Regions from separate parts of the Acidovorax sp. FW305-C-20-28 genome, predicted to be linked through region 3. Evidence: predicted binding sites of a transcription regulator. Region 3 holds the regulator's gene; each other region holds the start of a gene.

Region 1 (4,492 bases), on a different contig from region 3:
GGCTCGGCCTGATCGAGGACGTGGTGCGCGACCGGCAGCGCTACCGCAGCATGACGGCGCAGAGCGTGGCCGACAGCCTGGCCGGGCCGCAGACGCTGATGGGGCCCATGATCCACAGCGCCTGCGTGGAGAGCTGGGACGTGGAGACCGGCAAGGGCGAAGAGCGCCGCACCGTGGAGCAACGCCGCGAGTTCCTGCTCACGGCCATGCCCGAGCAGCTCAAGCTGCGTACCGGCGCTGCGATGGAAGAGCGTGCCCGCGGCCTGCACAAGGTCAACACCTACAACCTCAAGTCGCATGTCACCGCGCAATGGGGCGCCCTCAACAGCCTGCAGCCGCAAAGCACCGTGAAGGGCTCGCGCATGCACTGCGGCGCGCCCATCCTGATGGTGGCCGTGGGCGATGCGCGCGGCATCCGCATGGCGCAGGTCACGCTGGGCGAGCAGGCGCTGCCGCTCAAGCCCGGCACCTTCCACCCGACCTACACGCGCGGCCTGCACGCCGGCCTGCCCGAGTCGGTGCGTGGCCGTGCCGAGGGCCTGACGGCCACGCTGGACCTGGAGCTCGTGGGCACGGAACGCCTGTCCATCGTGCCGCTGGGCGGCAACACCGAAGTGCAGATGACCAGCGGCTGGCCGCACCCTTCGTTTTCGGGGCGGTTTCTTCCCTCCGAGCGCGAAGTGACCAAGGACGGGTTCAGCGCGCAATGGCGCCTGTCCTCGCTGGCCACCACGGCACAGCAGGACGTTGCCAACAGCAAGCGCATCTGCGTGGGCGGCCAGGACGCCCCGAACGAGTATGCCGTGCCGAGCGGGGGCACGGCCAGCGACTGCGCCGACAGCTTCAGCGTGGCCTTCATCGACCCGGTGAACCCCTATACGCTGGCTGACCGCGCCACCAAGTACGGTGTGCTGTTCATCGCGCTCACCTTCGTGGCCGTGGGCCTGTTCGAGCTGATGAAGAAGCTGCGCGTGCACCCGGTGCAGTACCTGCTGGTGGGCAGCGCGCTGTGCAGCTTCTTCCTGCTGCTGGTGAGCCTGTCGGAGCATGTGGCCTTCGGCTTGGCCTACGGCATCGCGGCCACGGCCTGCGTGCTGCTGCTGGCCTACTATGCCAGCCACATGCTGGGCAGCCTGGCGCGCGGCATTCCGCTGGGGGCCGGCATTGCGCTGCTCTACGGCCTGCTCTACGTGCTGCTGCAGCTGGAGCAGACCGCGCTGGTGGTGGGCTCGATCGCGCTGTTCCTCGTGCTGGCGGCCGTGATGGTGGCGACCCGCAAGGTGAACTGGTACGGGCTCAATGCCTCGGCGGGCGGGCCCCGCCCGCCGGCTCCGCGCCGCGAACCGCCCTCGGTTCCGCCGGCCGCCTCCGGCCTGGTCAGCCCCCAGCAGCCCGGAAGCCCGGCATGACGCACGCAGCCTCCCCCACCGTGGCCTGGGCCCGGCACCTCGCTGCCCCCGCCAGCCACCCCGTGCCGGCCTTGTCGGAGGCCGAGACCCAGCGCGTGCAGCGCTACCGCGACCAGTTGCTGGCCGCCCTCACGGCCCATGACCGGGCCGCGCTGCACACGGCCAAGCAGGCGGTGCTGCGCGCAGCCTACGGCCCGCCCGCCGATGCAGGCCCTCCGGCATCGACCGCGCTGCGCGCGGCCCTGCGCGACCTGTCGTGGCACATGGCCATCCTGCTGCTGCCGCGCCGCCCCACCGCAGCCCTGCACCACTGAGCAGAGTGGACTCTCAGGCGGGCACGGCCTGGGGCGTGGAGCAGCCTGCGCCACCACAGCCCTGCACCAGCCCATCGGGCAGCGCTTCGGGCAGGTGCACGGCACCCGTGGCCGCGTCGAAACCCACGCGCCGCAGGTGCAGGGCCAACGCGGCATCCATGGTCTGGGCATGCTGGGGGAACCACAGCGCCAGTTCGCCCGCCATCATGCGCAGCACCTGCAGGTCTCCGTGGGCAGCGCGCGCCGCGCCTTCGCGCATGACCTGCAGCACCACCTTGTGCTGCATGCTGTGGCAGTTGCCCGAGGCGAAGCGCGTGGCCACCATCCACCGGTCTTCCATGCCGAAATGCTGTTCGGTGTGGGCGATCAGCTCCTGCCACCGGGCGAGCAGCTGCGCATCTTCTGCGCGCTCCACCCCGGCCAGCAGCGCCACGAACTCCTCATGGGTTTCGTCCAGTTGCGGCAGATCCAGTACCAGTGCCTCGGACCATTCCAGTGCTGCCATTGCGTGCTCCCTGCGTAACGTTGGACGGCCAGCTTAGGGGCGCCGGCACCAATCCGTCTTGACGCAGGTCAGACCCTGTTCTCCCCAATGACGAAGCCCCGCACGGGGCGGGGCTTGGCAGCGGTGGGCGCAAGCCCGGGATCAGCTCTGGCCGTACATGCGCTTGGCGTCGTCCACGCACTTGGACTTGGCGTCACCGCTCATGGCGTCGCAGCGCTCCTTGGCGGCCTTGTAGTTGGCCTCGTTCTTCTCGGCAGAAGCGTCCTTGCGGGCTTCGGCCACCTGGGCGCCCTTTTCGGCAGCGCTGTCGGCAGGCTTGGCCGCAGCCTTGGCCACCTTGGCGTTTTCCTTGGCCGTGGTGTGGGCGGCCTTGGCGTCCTTCACGCAGACGTCCTTGGCATTGCCGGTCAGGTCATCGCACTTTTCCTTGGCGATGGCGTAGTCGGCGTCGGCACGGGCCATGCGGGCCTTGTTCGTGGCCTTGTCGGAGGGCTTGTACTGGGCTTCGAGTTCGGCCTTGGCGACGTCTTCAGCGCCCTTGGCTTCCTTCATGCAGATGTCCTTGGCGTTGGCCTTCAGGGCATCGCAGGTGGTCTTGGCGGCCTTGTAGTCGGCCGAGATCTTTTCCTTGGCGGCCTTGTGTTCGGCGTCGGTCATGGCCATGGCCGAAGTGGCCATCAGGCCGGCGACGACGGAGGCGATCAGGGTACGGGCGATTTGCATGGTTTTCTCCTCAGGGTCTCAGGGGGATGTTGGTGTGATGGGGTGAGGCGCTGGCTCCGGGTGCCCGCCCTCTGCAGGGCAGGCCCCTGGAGGGTTGGCAGCAGGTACCCGCAGCCTCTGTCAGTCGTTGAAGCGGAAGTCGGGGTTGCGGCTTTGCCAGTCCGTGAGCTGCTTTTCGGCCGCGTCGCGGGCCAGGCCCTGGCGCTCCTGCAGCTTGCCCAGGAACTGTTCGCGCTTGCCGTCGATGACGTCCAGGTCGTCGTTGGTGAGCTTGCCCCACTGTTCGGTGATCTTGCCTTTGAACTGCTTCCAGTTGCCCTTGATGGTGTCTTCGTTCATGGTGTGCATCCTCGAAAAATGTCGCTTCAGCCATCCACTCGGAGTGCGTGGAACACTTGCGTGATGCGATGGAAAGACTGTAAGAACGGGGCCGTTCGCAGCGCGTAGTCCGCACCGTGGAACCCGCGTCGGCGCATGCCTACGGGTCTGCCGGACAAGCCCCCGCTACGGCGTTCGGAGCGGTTCCAGTCGCCGAAAAAGCGGGTGTTGCGGCAATGCATCGCCCAAAACGCCGCCCGCCCTCTGTGGCGGCGGATGCGCGTTTCTTTTGGTAACGCTTACTAGCATGTAGGGAATGCTGGTTTTGTAGGAGCTTGCCTACACTTCTCAACAAATCTTCACAAAAGTCGCTATGACACACGCCCACGAAGCTTCCGATGCGGCGCTGGCAACTGCCTTGCCCGCACGCGCGCCCTCCTCTGTGCCGCCGACCGATGCAGCGCCCGCCGCGTCGGGTTCCGTGGGTTCTCCCTGGCTCAAGCTCTCGGCCGCCGCGGCCGCCAGTGCGGCCCTCGCGGCCTGCGGTGGCGGCGATGCCGAGGCCGAAGCGCCCCCGGCTTTGCGCCAGGCCGACAACGCCCCCCACGTGCCACTGCTGGGCGACATGGGCGGCTCGGGCTCCTTCCGCTCGGACCAGGCGGCCAGCCGCACCCCCACGCCCGATGAGCTGATGGACTGGGCGGAGATGGTGTTTCCGCAGTACTTCGACTCGCACCAGAACACCATCACCAGCGGCGCACTCGTGTACCGCTACTACGGCGGCACGCGCAACTACCTGGGGGTGTACCAAGGCAATGTCGTGGTGCTGGGCCCGCCCACCAACAACGCCGTGGTCAACGTCGGCGCGCTGGCCAGCTTTGGCGACGCGGTCTTCTCCAGTGGCCGGCCGCTCAACGACCCGGAGGCCGCGCGCTTCCTGTTGCAGGCAGGCTTTGCCGCCACCACGCAGGACATCGCCACGGTGCGTTCCATCGGCTTCGAAGCCTGGCTGAACTCGCAGTTCAACGCCCCCATCGGCATCGCCGGCTGGGAATGGCTCAACCAGCGCGGCTACGCCACGGTGGACAACTCCACGGCCTACTACGACAACACCTACCCCGGCGACTGCATGATCTGGTCGCAGCTCATGACCTCGCCCGACAGCCTGCGCAAGCGGGTGGCACTGGCGCTGTCGGAGATCTTCGTGGTCTCGCTCTCGGGCC
Region 2 (4,492 bases), on a different contig from region 3:
GGAACCGGCGCAAGGATGGCGAGGTCTACCCGGCCTGGATCACCATCACCGCCGTGCGCTCGGCGCAGGGCGCCATCACGCACTATGTGGGCACACTGACCGACATCTCCAGCCGCAAGGCGGCCGAGGAGGAGATCCGCCTGCTGGCCTTCTACGATCCACTCACGGGCCTGCCCAACCGCCGCCTGATGGCCGACCGCCTGCAGCACAGCCTGGCCGCCAGCGCACGCACGGGCACCGGCGGTGCGCTGCTGTTCGTGGACATGGACAACTTCAAGGACCTCAACGACACCCAGGGCCATGAAATCGGCGACGAGCTGCTGCGCCAGGTGGCTGCGCGCCTGGGCGGTTGCGTGCGCAATGGCGATACGGTGGCGCGCCTGGGTGGCGATGAGTTCGTGCTGCTGCTCGAAGGCCTGAGCGCCTTGCCGCACGAGGCCGCCAACCAGGCCGAGATCGTGGGCCGCAAGGTGCTGCAGGCCCTGGCGCAGAGCTACCAGCTCGGCGGCCATGCCCACCACAGCTCCTGCAGCATCGGCGTCACCCTGTATGCCGATCCCCACACCACGGTGGACGAACTGCTCAAGCGCGGCGACATGGCCATGTACCAAGCCAAGGGAGCGGGGCGCAACACGCTGCGCTTCTTCGACCCGCGCACCCAGGCTGCCGTCACGGCGCGCACCGCGCTGGAGGCGGGTTTGCGCGAGGCGCTGCGCGAGGGCCAGTTCCTGCTGCACTACCAGCCCCAGATCAGCCAGGACCAGGGCATGGTGGGCGCCGAGGCGCTGCTGCGCTGGGAGCACCCCGAGCGCGGGCTGGTCTCGCCCGCCGAGTTCGTGCCCGTGGCCGAGGCCTGCGGCCTGATCGTGCCGCTGGGCGCGTGGATCCTGCGGGCTGCCTGCCTGCAGTTGGTGGAATGGGGGCGCGATGCGGCCACGGCGCATTGGACGGTGGCCGTGAACGTGAGCGCGCTGCAGTTCCGCCACCCGCACTTCGTGGAGGAGGTGGTGGAAGTCCTGCACAGCACGGGCGCCAATCCGCTGCGGTTGAAGCTGGAGCTCACGGAGTCGCTGCTGCTCGACGACGTGGAGGACATCATCCGCCGCATGGGCTCGTTGCGCGCCCTGGGGGTGCGCTTTTCGCTCGACGACTTCGGCACGGGCTACTCATCGCTCAGCTACCTCAAGCGGCTGCCCCTGGACCAGCTCAAGATCGACCAGAGCTTTGTGCGCGACCTGCTCACTGACCCCAACGATGCGGCGATCGCCCGCACCATCGTCAACCTGGCCCACAGCCTGGACCTGGGCGTCATCGCCGAAGGCGTGGAAACCCCTGAGCAGCGCGACATGCTGGCCAGTGTGGGCTGCCTGCATTACCAGGGCTACCTGTTCGGGCGCCCGGCACCAGCCAGTGCGCTGCCACGCATTGCGGCGCAGATGGCGCAGGCCGGCGCCTGAGCGGCTGCAGGCACATGGCCTGGCCTGTGCCGCTTGACCTGCATCACATCCGCCGCGCTCTGCCTGCCTGCGCCGGCCCTGCAGCACACGGTGCCGGCGGTTAAGCCTTATGCTCGGGCCTCTATGGCCCAAGTCACTTTTTCTCCCCCGTTCACCAGCCCTTCCGGGACCGCGGCGCAGCTGCGCAGCGCGGGTTTTGCCGTGCTTTCGCCCGCCGACGTGGCGGCCTGGATCGGTTGCCCGCTGCCTGCACTGCTGGCGCTCAACGCCGACTGGCAGGCTTTGCCGCCCGATGAGTTCCTCAAGGATGGCGGGCGCTACCGGCGCCGGCGCCATTCCTGCTTCGTGGTGCAGGGCGGGCAGGTGCAGCAGGTACCGCACCGCGCGCACTGGCAGCCCGTGGAGTACAACGCCTTGCACGGTGGCATGGAGCGCTGGTTTGCGCCCATGGAGGCCGCCACCGTGGCGCAGCCCGCGTGGTCGCAGCTGCTGCAGGCCTTGGCCCGGGTGTCCGACGCGGTGTTTGCCGATGGCCAGGCGCCGCAGCCCTGGTCGGTGGAGGCGCACCAGTTCCGCATCGATACCGAAGGCGGCATTGGCCGGCCCACGCCCGAAGGGGCGCACCGTGACGGCGTGGACCTGGTGGCCGTGTTCCTGGTGGGCCGTGTGGGCATCAAGGGCGGCGAGACCCGCGTGTTCGAGGCCAACGGCCCCGGCGGCCAGCGCTTCACCCTCACCGAGCCCTGGTCGCTGCTGCTGCTCGACGATGCGCGCATGATCCACGAGTCCACGCCCATCCAGCCCATTGCTCCGGGCGGTTACCGCGACACGCTGGTGGTCACCTGCCGACGCGGGGGCTTCCAGGGGGCGTAGGGTGCCTGTCTGTAGGACAAGGCGTCGTCATGGTGCGTCAATGGCCTGATCATGCGCCTGCTGTTTGATGCGGATCAAGATGCGCGGTATGGTGCAGGTTCACACTGTCCTTCATCGCACCGCAGGCCTCGCCGAGGGTGCATTCACACAAGGAGAAGACACCATGTTCAAGCACATCCTGGTTCCCATTGACGGCTCCGACATCGCCTCGCTGGCCGTGGCCAAGGCAGCGGGCCTGGCCAAGACCTTCGGCAGCGCCGTGACCGCCTTGTACGTGGTGGATCCCTATCCGTTCACCGGCGTGGGCGCCGACTTTGCCTACGGCCAGGCCCAGTACCTGAGCGCCGCGACGGCCGAGGCCAACGCCGCGCTGGAGAAGGCGCGCACCGAACTCACCGCTGCCGGCGTGCAGGTGAGCACGGTGGTGGGCGAGGGCCATACCGTGCACGATGGCATCCTGAGCGCCGTGCTGAGCACGGGCGCCGACCTGATCGTGATGGGCTCGCACGGCCGCCGCGGCCTGGAAAAGCTGGTGCTGGGCAGCGTGACCCAGCGCGTGCTGGGTGCCGTGCATGTGCCGGTGCTGGTTGTGCGTACCTGAACTGCAGCGGTCACGCACACCAACAAGAAAATGGCTCCCGAGGGAGCCATTTTTCATGGAAGCCGCAAAGCTTCCGGTTACTCGATCTTTGCGCCGGAAGCTTCCACGATGCCCTTCCACTTGGTGTAGTCGGTCTTGAGCAGCGTGCCGAACTGGGCGGCCGACATGGCCTCGGGCTCGGCACCCTGGGCGTGGATGGCGTCCTTCATCTCGGGCGTGGCCAGCAGCTTGTTGATCTCGGCATTGACCGCCGACACCACGTTGGCGGGCGTACCGGCGGGGGCGAACACGCCATACCAGGTGCTCACGTCAAAGCCCTTGAAGCCCGATTCGGCCACCGTGGGCACGTCGGGCAGGGAGGAACTGCGCTTGGCCGAGGTGACGGCCAGGGCACGCAGCTTGCCCGACTTGAGCTGGCCCATGGCCGAAGGCACGGACGACATCAGCAGGTCCACATTGCCGGCCAGTGCGTCCATGAGGGCGGGGTTCGAGCCCTTGTAGGGGATGTGGCTGAGCTTGACGCCCGCGGCCTTCTCGAACAGATCGCCGGCCAAGTGGATGGAGGTGCCGTTGCCGGGCGAGCCGTAGGTGACGGTGCCGGGCGCCGCCTTGGCGGCTGCGACCACATCGGCCAGGGTCTTGTACTTGGAGTTGGCGCTGGTGGCGATGACCACGGGCGTGTAGGCCACGTGGGCCACGGCGGTCAGGTCCTTGGTGGGGTCCCAGGGCAGGTTCTTGTAGAGCCAGGGGCCGATGACCAGGTTGTCCTTCTGGCCCATCACCAGGTCATAGCCTGTGGGCCCGGCTTTCACGGCCTCGCCGATGCCGATGGTGCCGCCGGCACCGGCCTTGTTGTCGGCCACCACGGTCCACTTGGCGCTCTCGGTGAGCTTGGTGGCCACCAGGCGCGACAGGATGTCGGTGCCGCCGCCCGGTGGGAAGGGCACGATCAGGCGGATGGGCTTGTTGGGGTAGCCTGCGGCCGGGGCGGGTGCCTGGGCATGGGCGGTGGCACCCAGGGCGAGGGCCAGCGCACTGAAGGAAATCAGGGTGCGAATCATGGTGAAAGATGTCTCCGTCGGTTCAATGGGGGAGCCGCCGCGGCGGGCATGCTCCACTCTGCCGGTCTGGGCCAGCACCTCGCCATGATCGCCGATACGGCGGGGGTGCTGCCTTGCCAATACGGGGTGGCAGCATCGCGGGTGGCGATGGCAGGCCCCGGTATCGGTCAGAGGCGTTCGAAGATCGCGGCAATGCCCTGGCCGCCGCCGATGCACATGGTCACCAGCGCATAGCGGCCTTGCACGCGCTGCAGCTCGTGCAAGGCCTTCACCGTGATCAGTGCGCCCGTGGCGCCGATGGGGTGGCCCAGAGAGATGCCCGAGCCGTTGGGGTTGACCTTGGCCGGGTCCAGGCCCAGGTCCTTGCTCACGGCGCAGGCCTGGGCGGCGAAGGCCTCGTTGGCCTCGATCACGTCCAGGTCAGCCACCGTGAGGCCGGCCTTCTTGAGTGCCAGCTGCGTGGCAGGCACGGGGCCGATGCCCATGTACTTGGGGTCCAC
Region 3 (4,492 bases):
CCGCACCGGCCAGCGCGCAAACTGCTGCTTACCCCGCCAAGTCCATCCGCTGGCTGGTGCCTTACCCGGCAGGCGGCGGCTCCGATTTTCTCGCGCGCACGGTGGGCCAGCAGCTGTCGACGCAGATCGGCCAGCCGGTGCTGATCGACAACAAGCCCGGTGGCAACACCGCCATTGCCGCCGTCGAGACGGGCCGCTCCGCACCCGACGGCTACACCATCCTGTCGGCCGACAACGGCACCATGGTGTTCAACCCCGCGCTGTACAGCAAGCTGACCTACAACCCCAGCAAGGACCTCGTGCCCGTGACGCTGATGGGCAAGTTCCCCATGATCCTGGTGGCCCACCCGGGCGCGGACTTCAAGGACGCCAAGGACTTCATCGCCAAGGCCAAGGCCAAGCCCGGCGCCATGAGCTTCGGCTCGGCCGGCGCCGGCAGCCCGCACCATCTTGCGATGGAACTGCTCAAGGTCGATGCCGGCCTGTTCATGACCCACATCCCCTACCGCGGCGCGGCGCCCGCGCTCACCGACCTGGCCGGCGGCCAGATCCCCGCGATGATGGTCGACCTGGCCGCTGGCGGCGCCTTCATCAAGGCCGGCAAGGTGCGCCCCCTGGCCGTGGCCAACGCCAAGCGCCTGCCCCAGCTGCCCGATGTGCCGACCTTTGCCGAGCTGGGCTTCAAGAATGTGGAGGCCTCTGCCCAGGTGGGCATCGTCGCCCCCGCGGGCACGCCGGCCGACGTGGTGAACGCTTTGCAAAAACAGGTGGCCACGGCCATCAACCAGCCTGCCGTCAAGCAAAAGCTCATCGATTTCGGCATCGAGCCCGTGGCCAGCACGCCGGCCCAGTATGCGGACCTGATCCGCACCGAAACCGACAAGTGGCACAAGCTGATCAAGGCGCAGCGCATTTCGCTCGATTGAGCAGGCCCTGGGCGCCGCGGCAAGACCCCGGCGCCCCCGCAGGTTTGCACCCGGCGGCGCACTCCCCGCTACAGTGGGGCGCCAACGCTTCACCCGATGCCGGGGAGTTCCATGCCGACATGCCACCGTTTTCAGGACGCGGCCCTGGGCCGGCGCACCCTGCTGGGCGCCGGCCTGGCCCTCGCCACGCTGCGCGCCTGGGCCAGCCAGGATCGGGAGGCCGAAGCCCTGTTGCGCAAGGGTGGGGTGGTGGCCGCGTTCCGCCACGCGCTGGCGCCCGGCACGTTCGATCCGCCGGGGTTCCGCCTGGGCGATTGCAGCACCCAGCGCAACCTCAATGACGAAGGCCGCGAGCAGGCGCGGCGCACGGGCGCGTGGTTCAAGGAGCGCCAACTGCAACCGGCCAGGGTGCTCGCCAGCCCCTGGTGCCGCTGCATCGACACGGCGACTCTGGCGTTTGCAGCACCCCAGGTGTGGCCGGCGCTAGGCTCCCCGCATGGTGTACGCGAGACCACTGGCGCAGACCATTTGCGCGAATTGCGCCAGGCGCTGGTGGCCGCATCGCTGCGGGCCGGAAGTTTCGAAGCCTGGTTCACGCACATGTTCGTGCTCGCCGATCTCGCGGGCGGCAATACCAGCTCGGGCGAGGCGCTGATCTTGCGGGCTGATGCCAGCAGCGGCAAGGCCGAAGTGCTCGCCCGGCTTCAGGTTTGAGAACCTGTTTGCGATCTCGCAGGGGATCGCGTTGGAGCGCAATCGGGATGAGTGGATGCTTCGGGTGCGCCGCATGGGCTCGTGCCCATGCAAGCAGCCGGGGCGTCCAATCGCCCGATTTCGCTCCAACCCTTCGGGCAGTGGCCTTGGCGGGCGGTCTGCGGCGTTGCGGCGCTTGTTGATAGCTGAGCTATCAACTGCACCCCGCGCCTTGCATCCCACCCGCCAAGGCCGCTGCGCGACCCCTGGGAGATCGTAAACAGGTTCTCTTAGCTACAGGTTTGCGAATTCACGATGCGCTTGAGCGCATCGGTGTCGAGGATGCGCACATGGCGCTGCTTGACCTCGACGATGCCTTCCTCGACGAACTTGGAGAAGGTGCGGCTAACGGTTTCGAGCTTGAGGCCCAGGTAGCTGCCGATCTCCTCGCGCGTCATGCGCAGCACCAGCTCGGACTGCGAAAAGCCGCGCGCATGCAGGCGCTGCACCAAGTTCAGTAGAAACGCCGCCAGGCGCTCCTCGGCGCGCATGCTGCCCAGGAGCAGCATGACGCCGTGCTCGCGCACGATCTCGCGGCTCATGATCTTGTGCACATGGTGCTGCAGGGCCGTGACCTCGCGCGAGAGTTCCTCGATGCGGTCGAAGGGCATCACGCAGACCTCGGCATCTTCGAGCGCCACGGCGTCGCAGGTGTGGTGGTCGTTCACGATGCCGTCCAGGCCGATGATCTCGCCCGCCATCTGGAAGCCCGTCACCTGGTCACGTCCGTCCTCGGTGGCCACGCAGGTCTTGAAGAAGCCGGTGCGGATGGCGTACAGCGAGGTGAAGGTCTCGCCATTGCGAAACAGCGTGCCGCCGCGCTTGACCTTGCGCCGCGTGGCCACGATCTCGTCGATGCGTTCCAGCTGCGCGTCGTTCAGGCCCACGGGCATGCACAGTTCGCGCAGGTTGCAGTTGGAACAGGCGACTTTGATGGTGAGCGGGTTCATGGGCGCAGCAGCTGTTGGGGGTTGCGAACGGATCGCATCCGGCGAGAGGAGCGTGGTGGTGGCTGACATGAATCAAATTGTGGCCCCTGGGGGACTTTCAACACTTGATCTAGGTCAAGGACAGGGGGCGGGCACTGCGGCAAAGTTCCACTTCAATAAGGAATGCCCCCGAAATGACCGCTGTGACGCCCGAACTCCTGACCCGTTTCGACGTGCCGGGCCCCCGTTATACCTCCTATCCCACGGCCGACCGCTTCGTGGAGGCGTTTGGCGAAAACGATTACGTGCTGGCCCTGGCACAGCGCCGGGCGGGCGCGCCGGGCAAGGCGCTGCCGCTGTCGCTGTACGTGCACATTCCGTTCTGCGAATCGCTGTGCTACTACTGCGCCTGCAACAAGATCATCACCAAACACCACGACCGGGGCGACGTGTACCTGCGCTACCTGGCGCGCGAGGTGGAGCTGCACACAGCCCACTGCGGCACCGGCCAGGTGGTGAGCCAGCTGCACCTGGGCGGGGGTACGCCCACCTTTCTGTCGGATGACAAGCTGCGCGAGCTGATGGCCGTGCTCAAGCGCAGTTTCAGCTTTGCGCCGGGCGGCGAATACTCCATCGAGGTGGACCCGCGCACCGTGACGGCCGAGCGCCTGGCCGTGCTGGCCGAGCTGGGCTTCAACCGCCTGAGCTTTGGCGTGCAGGACTTCGATGCCGACGTGCAGAAGGCGGTGCACCGCGTGCAGCCGGCCGAGCAGGTGTTCGCGCTGGTGGAATCCGCGCGCCGCCTGGGCTTCGAGTCGGTCAACGTGGACCTGATCTATGGCCTGCCGCGGCAGACGCCCGAATCCTTCGACCGCACGCTGGAGCAGGTCAAGGCCCTGCGGCCCGACCGCATCGCCCTGTATGCCTATGCCCACCTGCCCGAGCGCTTCAAGCCCCAGCGGCGCATCGTGCCGGCCGAGCTGCCCGCGGCGCCTTCCAAGGTGGCCATGCTGTCGCGCTCGCTGCAGCAGTTCATGGATGCAGGCTATGTCTATGTGGGCATGGACCATTTCGCCCTGCCCACCGACGCCCTGGCCGTGGCCAAGCGACAGGGGCGGCTGCACCGCAACTTCCAGGGCTACAGCACCCAGCCCGACTGCGACCTGATCGCCCTGGGCGTCTCGGCCATCGGCCGCGTGGGCGCCACCTACAGCCAGAACGCCAAGACCCTGGACGAGTACTACGACCTGCTGGACCAGGGCCGTCTGCCCGTGGTGCGCGGCCTGGCGCTGAACCGCGACGACCTGGTGCGCCGCGCCGTCATCATGGCGCTGATGTGCCAGGGCGAGCTGTCCTTCGAGTCCATCGAGGCGGGCTGGCTGATCGACTTTCGCCGCACCTTCGCGGCAGAGTTGGAGCAGCTCGCGGGCCTGCAGGAGCAGGGGCTGGTCAGCGTGACCGGTGAGGGCATCACCGTCACGTCCATGGGCTGGTTCTTCGTGCGCGGCATCGCCATGGTGTTCGACCGCTACCTGCAGGCCGACCGCAACCGCGCCCGGTTCTCCCGGATCATATGACCCCCCCTGAGTCGCTTCGCGCCTTCCCCCAGGGGGACGCCCCCAGCGCGGCGGGGCGGCCCTTGCGCGGGGGCACTCGCCTTGGCCGCGCCAGTTTCTAGGGGTCATGTTCGATGGATGGTGTGTTGGGTAGAAAGGAGCGGATTTCATGCTGTTTGCCCTGGGCTGGACCGCTTTGGTGATGGGCCTGGCTGGCGGCCCGCACTGCCTGGCCATGTGCGCCGCGCCCTGTGGGGCGCTGGTGGGGCAGGGGAGCGGCCAGGCGGTGCGCTGGGCCGGGCCGGCAGGCCTGGCGCTGGAACCACCA
Region 4 (4,492 bases), on a different contig from region 3:
AGGGGGCGGTCAGTTCAATGGCTTTCATGGGGATCTTGGGGAAGCAAGTGGAATGGCCGCCAGTGTGATTTCAAATGCACGAGAGATAAACTGCCGACAAATTGATTGATTTGGAAGCGGGAGTGAGCAATGGATGTGTTCGACAGCATGCGGGTCTACGTGCTGGCGGTCGAGAAGGGCAGCCTCAGCGCGGCGGCGCAGGCCTGTGGCATCTCGGCCACCATGGCGGGCAACCACCTGCGCACGCTGGAGAAGCGGCTGGGCATGCAGCTGCTGCAGCGCACGACCCGGCGCCAGCACCTCACGCCGTTCGGGCAGGACTACTACGCGCGTTGCAAGGAGATCCTGCGTCTGGTGGCCGAGACCGATGCCCAGGCGCAGAACCAGCAGCTCGCCCCGGCGGGCCGGCTGCGGGTGACGGTGCCCGTCACCTTCGGTACGGAAGCCCTGATGCCGGCGCTGCCCGCCTACCTGGAGCGCTATCCCGAGGTCAGCCTCGATGTGTCGCTGTCCGACCGGGTGGTGGACCTGGTGGAGGAGGGATTCGAGGCCGCGGTCCGCGTCGGTGAGCTGCCGGATTCGGGGCTCATTGCCCAGGCGCTGGCCCCCTACCGGCTGATGGTCTGCGCGTCCCCCGCCTACCTGGAGCGCCGCGGCATGCCCCGGCAGCCGCAGGACCTGGGCCAGCACGAGTGCCTGTCCTTCGCGCCCACCGCCCTCACGCACTGGCGCATCGGGGACGGGGAGGGCGCGAGCCGGGTCCCGGTCTCGGGACGCTTGCAGGTCAACCAGGGGCAGGCGCTGCGCGTGGCGGCCGTGCACGGCCTGGGCATCGTGCTGCAGCCAGCCATCCTGCTGGAAGCGGAGGTGCGGGCCGGGCGCCTGGTGCAGCTGTTCCCCCACCATGAACTGCCTGCGCGGCCGATGAACGTGGTCTACCTGCCGGACCGCTACCGCTCGCCCAAGCTGCGCAGCTTTGTGGACTTTGTGGTCGAGCGCTTCCGCTGAGGGCGGGCAGCAGGGCCCGCACGCAAAAACGCCCGGCGTACCGGGCGTTCCTCAGGGCGTCGTGCGCAAGGGCTCAGCGCACCAGCAGCACCGGCACCTTGCAGTTGGCCAGCACCTGCGTGGTCACCGAACCCATGACCAGCGTGGCCAGCGCGCCGTGGCCGTGCGAGCCCATCACCAGCAGGTCGTAGCGGCCCGAGTCCGCCACCTTGGAGATGGTCTCGCCGACGGCGCCGACCTTGACGATGCGCTTGGGCTGCACGCCCTGGCGGGCCAGGAACTTGGCCACCGGGGCCAGGATCTTCTCGGCTTCTTCGGCGTGGTAGGTGTCGGCGGCCTCCTTGCCCAGGGCGGCACGCGCCCGGGGGGGCAGGGGTGCCTGCACGGTCAGCACCGAGTAATCGTGCTTGGGGCCCAGCAGCTCCTCGTGCGCGGCAAGGTAGGCGAGCATTTTCTTGGTATAAGTGCTGCCGTCGACAGCGAGCAGGATGTTCATTCGGATTCTCCTAGTTGGTATGACAGACCGTAACGTGCGCGGGTGCTTGTTGTCTTGACCTGGATCATGCTTTTCATCCTGCGCTGGCGAAGGGCGGCCCTTCGCCAGGCCATCATACGGTGACGCAGTAGCGTGGCTGGAAGCTGTCCTGTTCCCCGTTGCGGGCATAGCCCAGCGGGTTGGCGACCACACGGCATTGCCAGGGGCTGCCATCGGCACGCACACCCTCGGCGAGGTAGTCGCTGGGCGAGTGCAGGTGGCCGTGGATCCACAGCCGGGCCCCGGGCAGCAGGTCGTCGAGCACATTGCAGAACCCCGCCGTGCCGGGCACCACGCCGTAGCGCGGATCGGCGCTGCGCAGGCTGGGCGCGAAGTGGGTGATGGCCACCGTGGTGCCCTCGTAGGGCGTGGCCAGTGCCTCGCGCAGCCACTGCTCGCAGACCAGGGCATGCTCGCGCATGGGCTCGGCCAGAAAGGGCTGGCCGTCCTTGGTGCCGGCCATCTTGGTCAGGTAGTAATTGGCGGCGCGAAAGGCCTTTTCGCGCAGCTTGAGGCGGCGCGTGAGGTCGGTCACCTGTTCGTCATCGGCCAGCGCGTCGTAGTTGGCCCACAGGGTGGTGGCCACGAAGCGCACGCCGTCCATCACCAGGGTCTCGCGTTCCAGCATGCGGATGCCCAGGCGCTCGCAGGTGGCGCGCAGGCGCGCATGGGCGGTATCGAAGTCGAGCGCGTCGTATTCGTGGTTGCCCGGCACGTAGAGCACCGGCGTGGGCCAGCCTGCGAACTGCGGCAGCGGCGAGAAGCGCGCCAGGCCGAAGTCCGGGTCCTGCATGTCGCCGCCTTCCTGGTAGGAGCCGATATCGCCGGCCAGCACCAGCAGGTCGGCGTCCGGCGCCGGCTCGGGCATGAAATCGGGGTTGGCTTCGAGGTGCAGGTCGGACAGGATCTGGATGCGCATGGATCGCCGAGTCTACGGGGTTCCGTGGTCCGGTGCATGCACCGGGTGGCCCGGCTCGTCGTGCGGAAAGGCGCGCCGCGCGGCACGCGCCAGCGCCGACAGCAGCCAGCCCTTGGCGGCTTCCTGGGTGCTGTTGCGTCGCCACAGCGCGTCCACGTGCACGGGCGGCACGTCGAACGGCAGGGAGCGCTGCACCAGCGCGCCCGAGATGCCGGTCACCGGCACGAAGTGGCGCGGCAGCACGGTGAGCATGTCCGAGCCCGAGACCACGCGGCCCGCGGTGAAGAACTGGTTCACCGTGAGCACCACGCGCCGCCGGCGCCCGAGCGAGGCCAGGGCCTCGTCGATGAAGCCGAAGGGCCGGCCCGAAAAACTCACCAGCATGTGGCGCGCCTCGCAGTAGGCGTCCAGCGTGAGCGGCGTGTCGGCCAGCGGGTGGCCCTGGCGCATCACGCACATGTACTCGCTGTCGTACAGTCGCCGGCTCTCGAACGAGACCATGCCGCCCGACTGCGCGCGCGCCGTGAGGTCGGCCAGCACGGCCGGAAAGTAGCCCACGGCCATGTCGGCCGCCTCCTCTTCGAGCAGGCGGCGCGGGTCGCGCGTGGTCAGGGGCACCACACGCACCGCGATGCCCGGGGCTTCGTGCTCCAGGATCTCGACCAGGCCCGGCACCAGGGTGGCCCCGGTCGCATCGGCCATGGCCAGCACGAAGGTCGATTCGGCCGTGGCCGGGTCGAAGCGGCCGGGCGCCAGCGATTCCTGCAGTTGCGTGAGCGCGTCGCGGATGGGCGGCCACAGCGCCAGGGCGCGGGGGGTCGGCTCCACGCCCTGGCCGCTGCGCACCACCAGGTCGTCGCCCAGCACCTCGCGCAGGCGGCGCATGGCGTTGCTCACGGCCGGCTGGGTCAGCGCGAGCTTGTTCGCGGCCTTGGTCAGGCTGCGCTCGGCCATGACCTCGTCAAAGACCCTGAGCAGATTCAGGTCGAGCGAGCGGAAGTTCAGGCGCTGGGACATGGCGGTAATTCATCACTGATGTGAATACCAATGATTCAACATATAAACTTGAAAGGACAAAGGGTAAACCCTAGGATTGCCCCATCGCCCGGCAATGTCGCCACAAGCGCTGAACAAGGGAACCGAAATGACCAATTTTGTACACGTGGACTATCCAACCGAACATCCTGGCGTCGTGCGCGCCGAAAACGCCGCTGCGGCCTTGAAGGGCATTGCCGCTGGCTTCGACAGCGCCCGGGGCGCTGCCTCCCTGATGCTGGCCGCCGTGGTCTCCGGCCTGCTGGTGCTGGCCAACCAGGTGGTCGACCGCTGGACCGACGGCCACCTGCTGTCGGCTTGGATCGTGCTGTGGCTGGTGGCCTTCGCCGCCCTGGCCCTGCTGTCCGCTCCGGCCCGCCGTGCCGGCCTGGCCGTGCGCGCCGGCTTCGCCCGCTGGGCCGAAAGCCAGCGCCATGCGGCCGAAGACCGTCGCACCTGGCAGGTCGCCCTGCGTGATCCGCGCATCATGGCCGAACTGAACCACGGCCTGACCGACCTGCGCAAGTTCTACTGAGCCCGCGTGCCTGCTCCCAAGGCAGGCGGGGTTCAGACACCAAGCCGTGGCATGCCACGGCTTTTTTTGCGCCCGTCTGCCGGGAAGCCCGGAGATACATCACCGCGATGAATGACAGTAATTCAAGATATAAACTTGATAACACATGGGGTAAACCCTAAGATTCAGTCACTCGCCCGGCAATGTCGCCACAAGCGCTGTAAAGGGGAAACCAAATGACCAGTTTTGCACACGTTGACTATCCAACCGAACACTCGGGCGTGATCCGCGCCCAGAACGCCGCTGCCGCCATCAAGGGCATCGCAGCCGGCTTTGACAGCGCCCGTGGCGCCGCCTCCCTCCTGCTCGCCGCCATCGTCTCCGCCCTGCTGGTGGTGGCCAACCAGGTGATCGACACCTGGAGCGAAGGCCACCTGCTGGCCGCCTGGATGCTGCTGTGGGTGGTGGCCTTTGCCGCGCT

What was found. The regulator FNR, encoded in region 3, switches genes on or off when oxygen is low (the NO sensors DNR and NnrR bind a similar motif). The targets are predictions, from matches to a motif close to TTGATNNNNATCAA.
Region 1: a site for FNR is predicted at 2,287-2,300, ahead of AC3WOH_RS18615 (hemerythrin domain-containing protein). Genes of this name have one in related genera too.
Region 2: a site for FNR is predicted at 2,395-2,408, ahead of AC3WOH_RS31615 (universal stress protein). Genes of this name have one in related genera too.
Region 4: a site for FNR is predicted at 1,559-1,572, ahead of AC3WOH_RS00295 (universal stress protein). Genes of this name have one in related genera too.

What each region holds. Positions count from the first base shown of each region.
Region 1 is NZ_JBYSYM010000016.1:18,925-23,416, forward strand. Features, by position in the region: gene creD (cell envelope integrity protein CreD) at 1-1,409, shown strand, start outside; gene AC3WOH_RS18610 (hypothetical protein) at 1,406-1,723, shown strand; gene AC3WOH_RS18615 (hemerythrin domain-containing protein) at 1,737-2,228, opposite strand; gene AC3WOH_RS18620 (hypothetical protein) at 2,370-2,951, opposite strand; gene AC3WOH_RS18625 (CsbD family protein) at 3,072-3,290, opposite strand; gene AC3WOH_RS18630 (DUF1800 domain-containing protein) at 3,643-4,492, shown strand, end outside.
Region 2 is NZ_JBYSYM010000045.1:23,235-27,726, forward strand. Features, by position in the region: gene AC3WOH_RS31605 (EAL domain-containing protein) at 1-1,457, shown strand, start outside; gene AC3WOH_RS31610 (2OG-Fe dioxygenase family protein) at 1,581-2,330, shown strand; gene AC3WOH_RS31615 (universal stress protein) at 2,494-2,931, shown strand; gene AC3WOH_RS31620 (tripartite tricarboxylate transporter substrate binding protein) at 3,009-3,992, opposite strand; gene bktB (beta-ketothiolase BktB) at 4,160-4,492, opposite strand, start outside.
Region 3 is NZ_JBYSYM010000046.1:19,642-24,133, forward strand. Features, by position in the region: gene AC3WOH_RS31775 (Bug family tripartite tricarboxylate transporter substrate binding protein) at 1-926, shown strand, start outside; gene AC3WOH_RS31780 (histidine phosphatase family protein) at 1,038-1,640, shown strand; gene fnr (fumarate/nitrate reduction transcriptional regulator Fnr) at 1,910-2,629, opposite strand; gene hemN (oxygen-independent coproporphyrinogen III oxidase) at 2,803-4,185, shown strand; gene AC3WOH_RS31795 (sulfite exporter TauE/SafE family protein) at 4,334-4,492, shown strand, end outside.
Region 4 is NZ_JBYSYM010000001.1:61,292-65,783, reverse strand. Features, by position in the region: gene AC3WOH_RS00305 (zinc-dependent alcohol dehydrogenase family protein) at 1-28, opposite strand, end outside; gene AC3WOH_RS00300 (LysR family transcriptional regulator) at 130-1,008, shown strand; gene AC3WOH_RS00295 (universal stress protein) at 1,082-1,504, opposite strand; gene AC3WOH_RS00290 (metallophosphoesterase) at 1,617-2,462, opposite strand; gene AC3WOH_RS00285 (LysR family transcriptional regulator) at 2,475-3,479, opposite strand; gene AC3WOH_RS00280 (hypothetical protein) at 3,607-4,032, shown strand; gene AC3WOH_RS00275 (hypothetical protein) at 4,248-4,492, shown strand, end outside.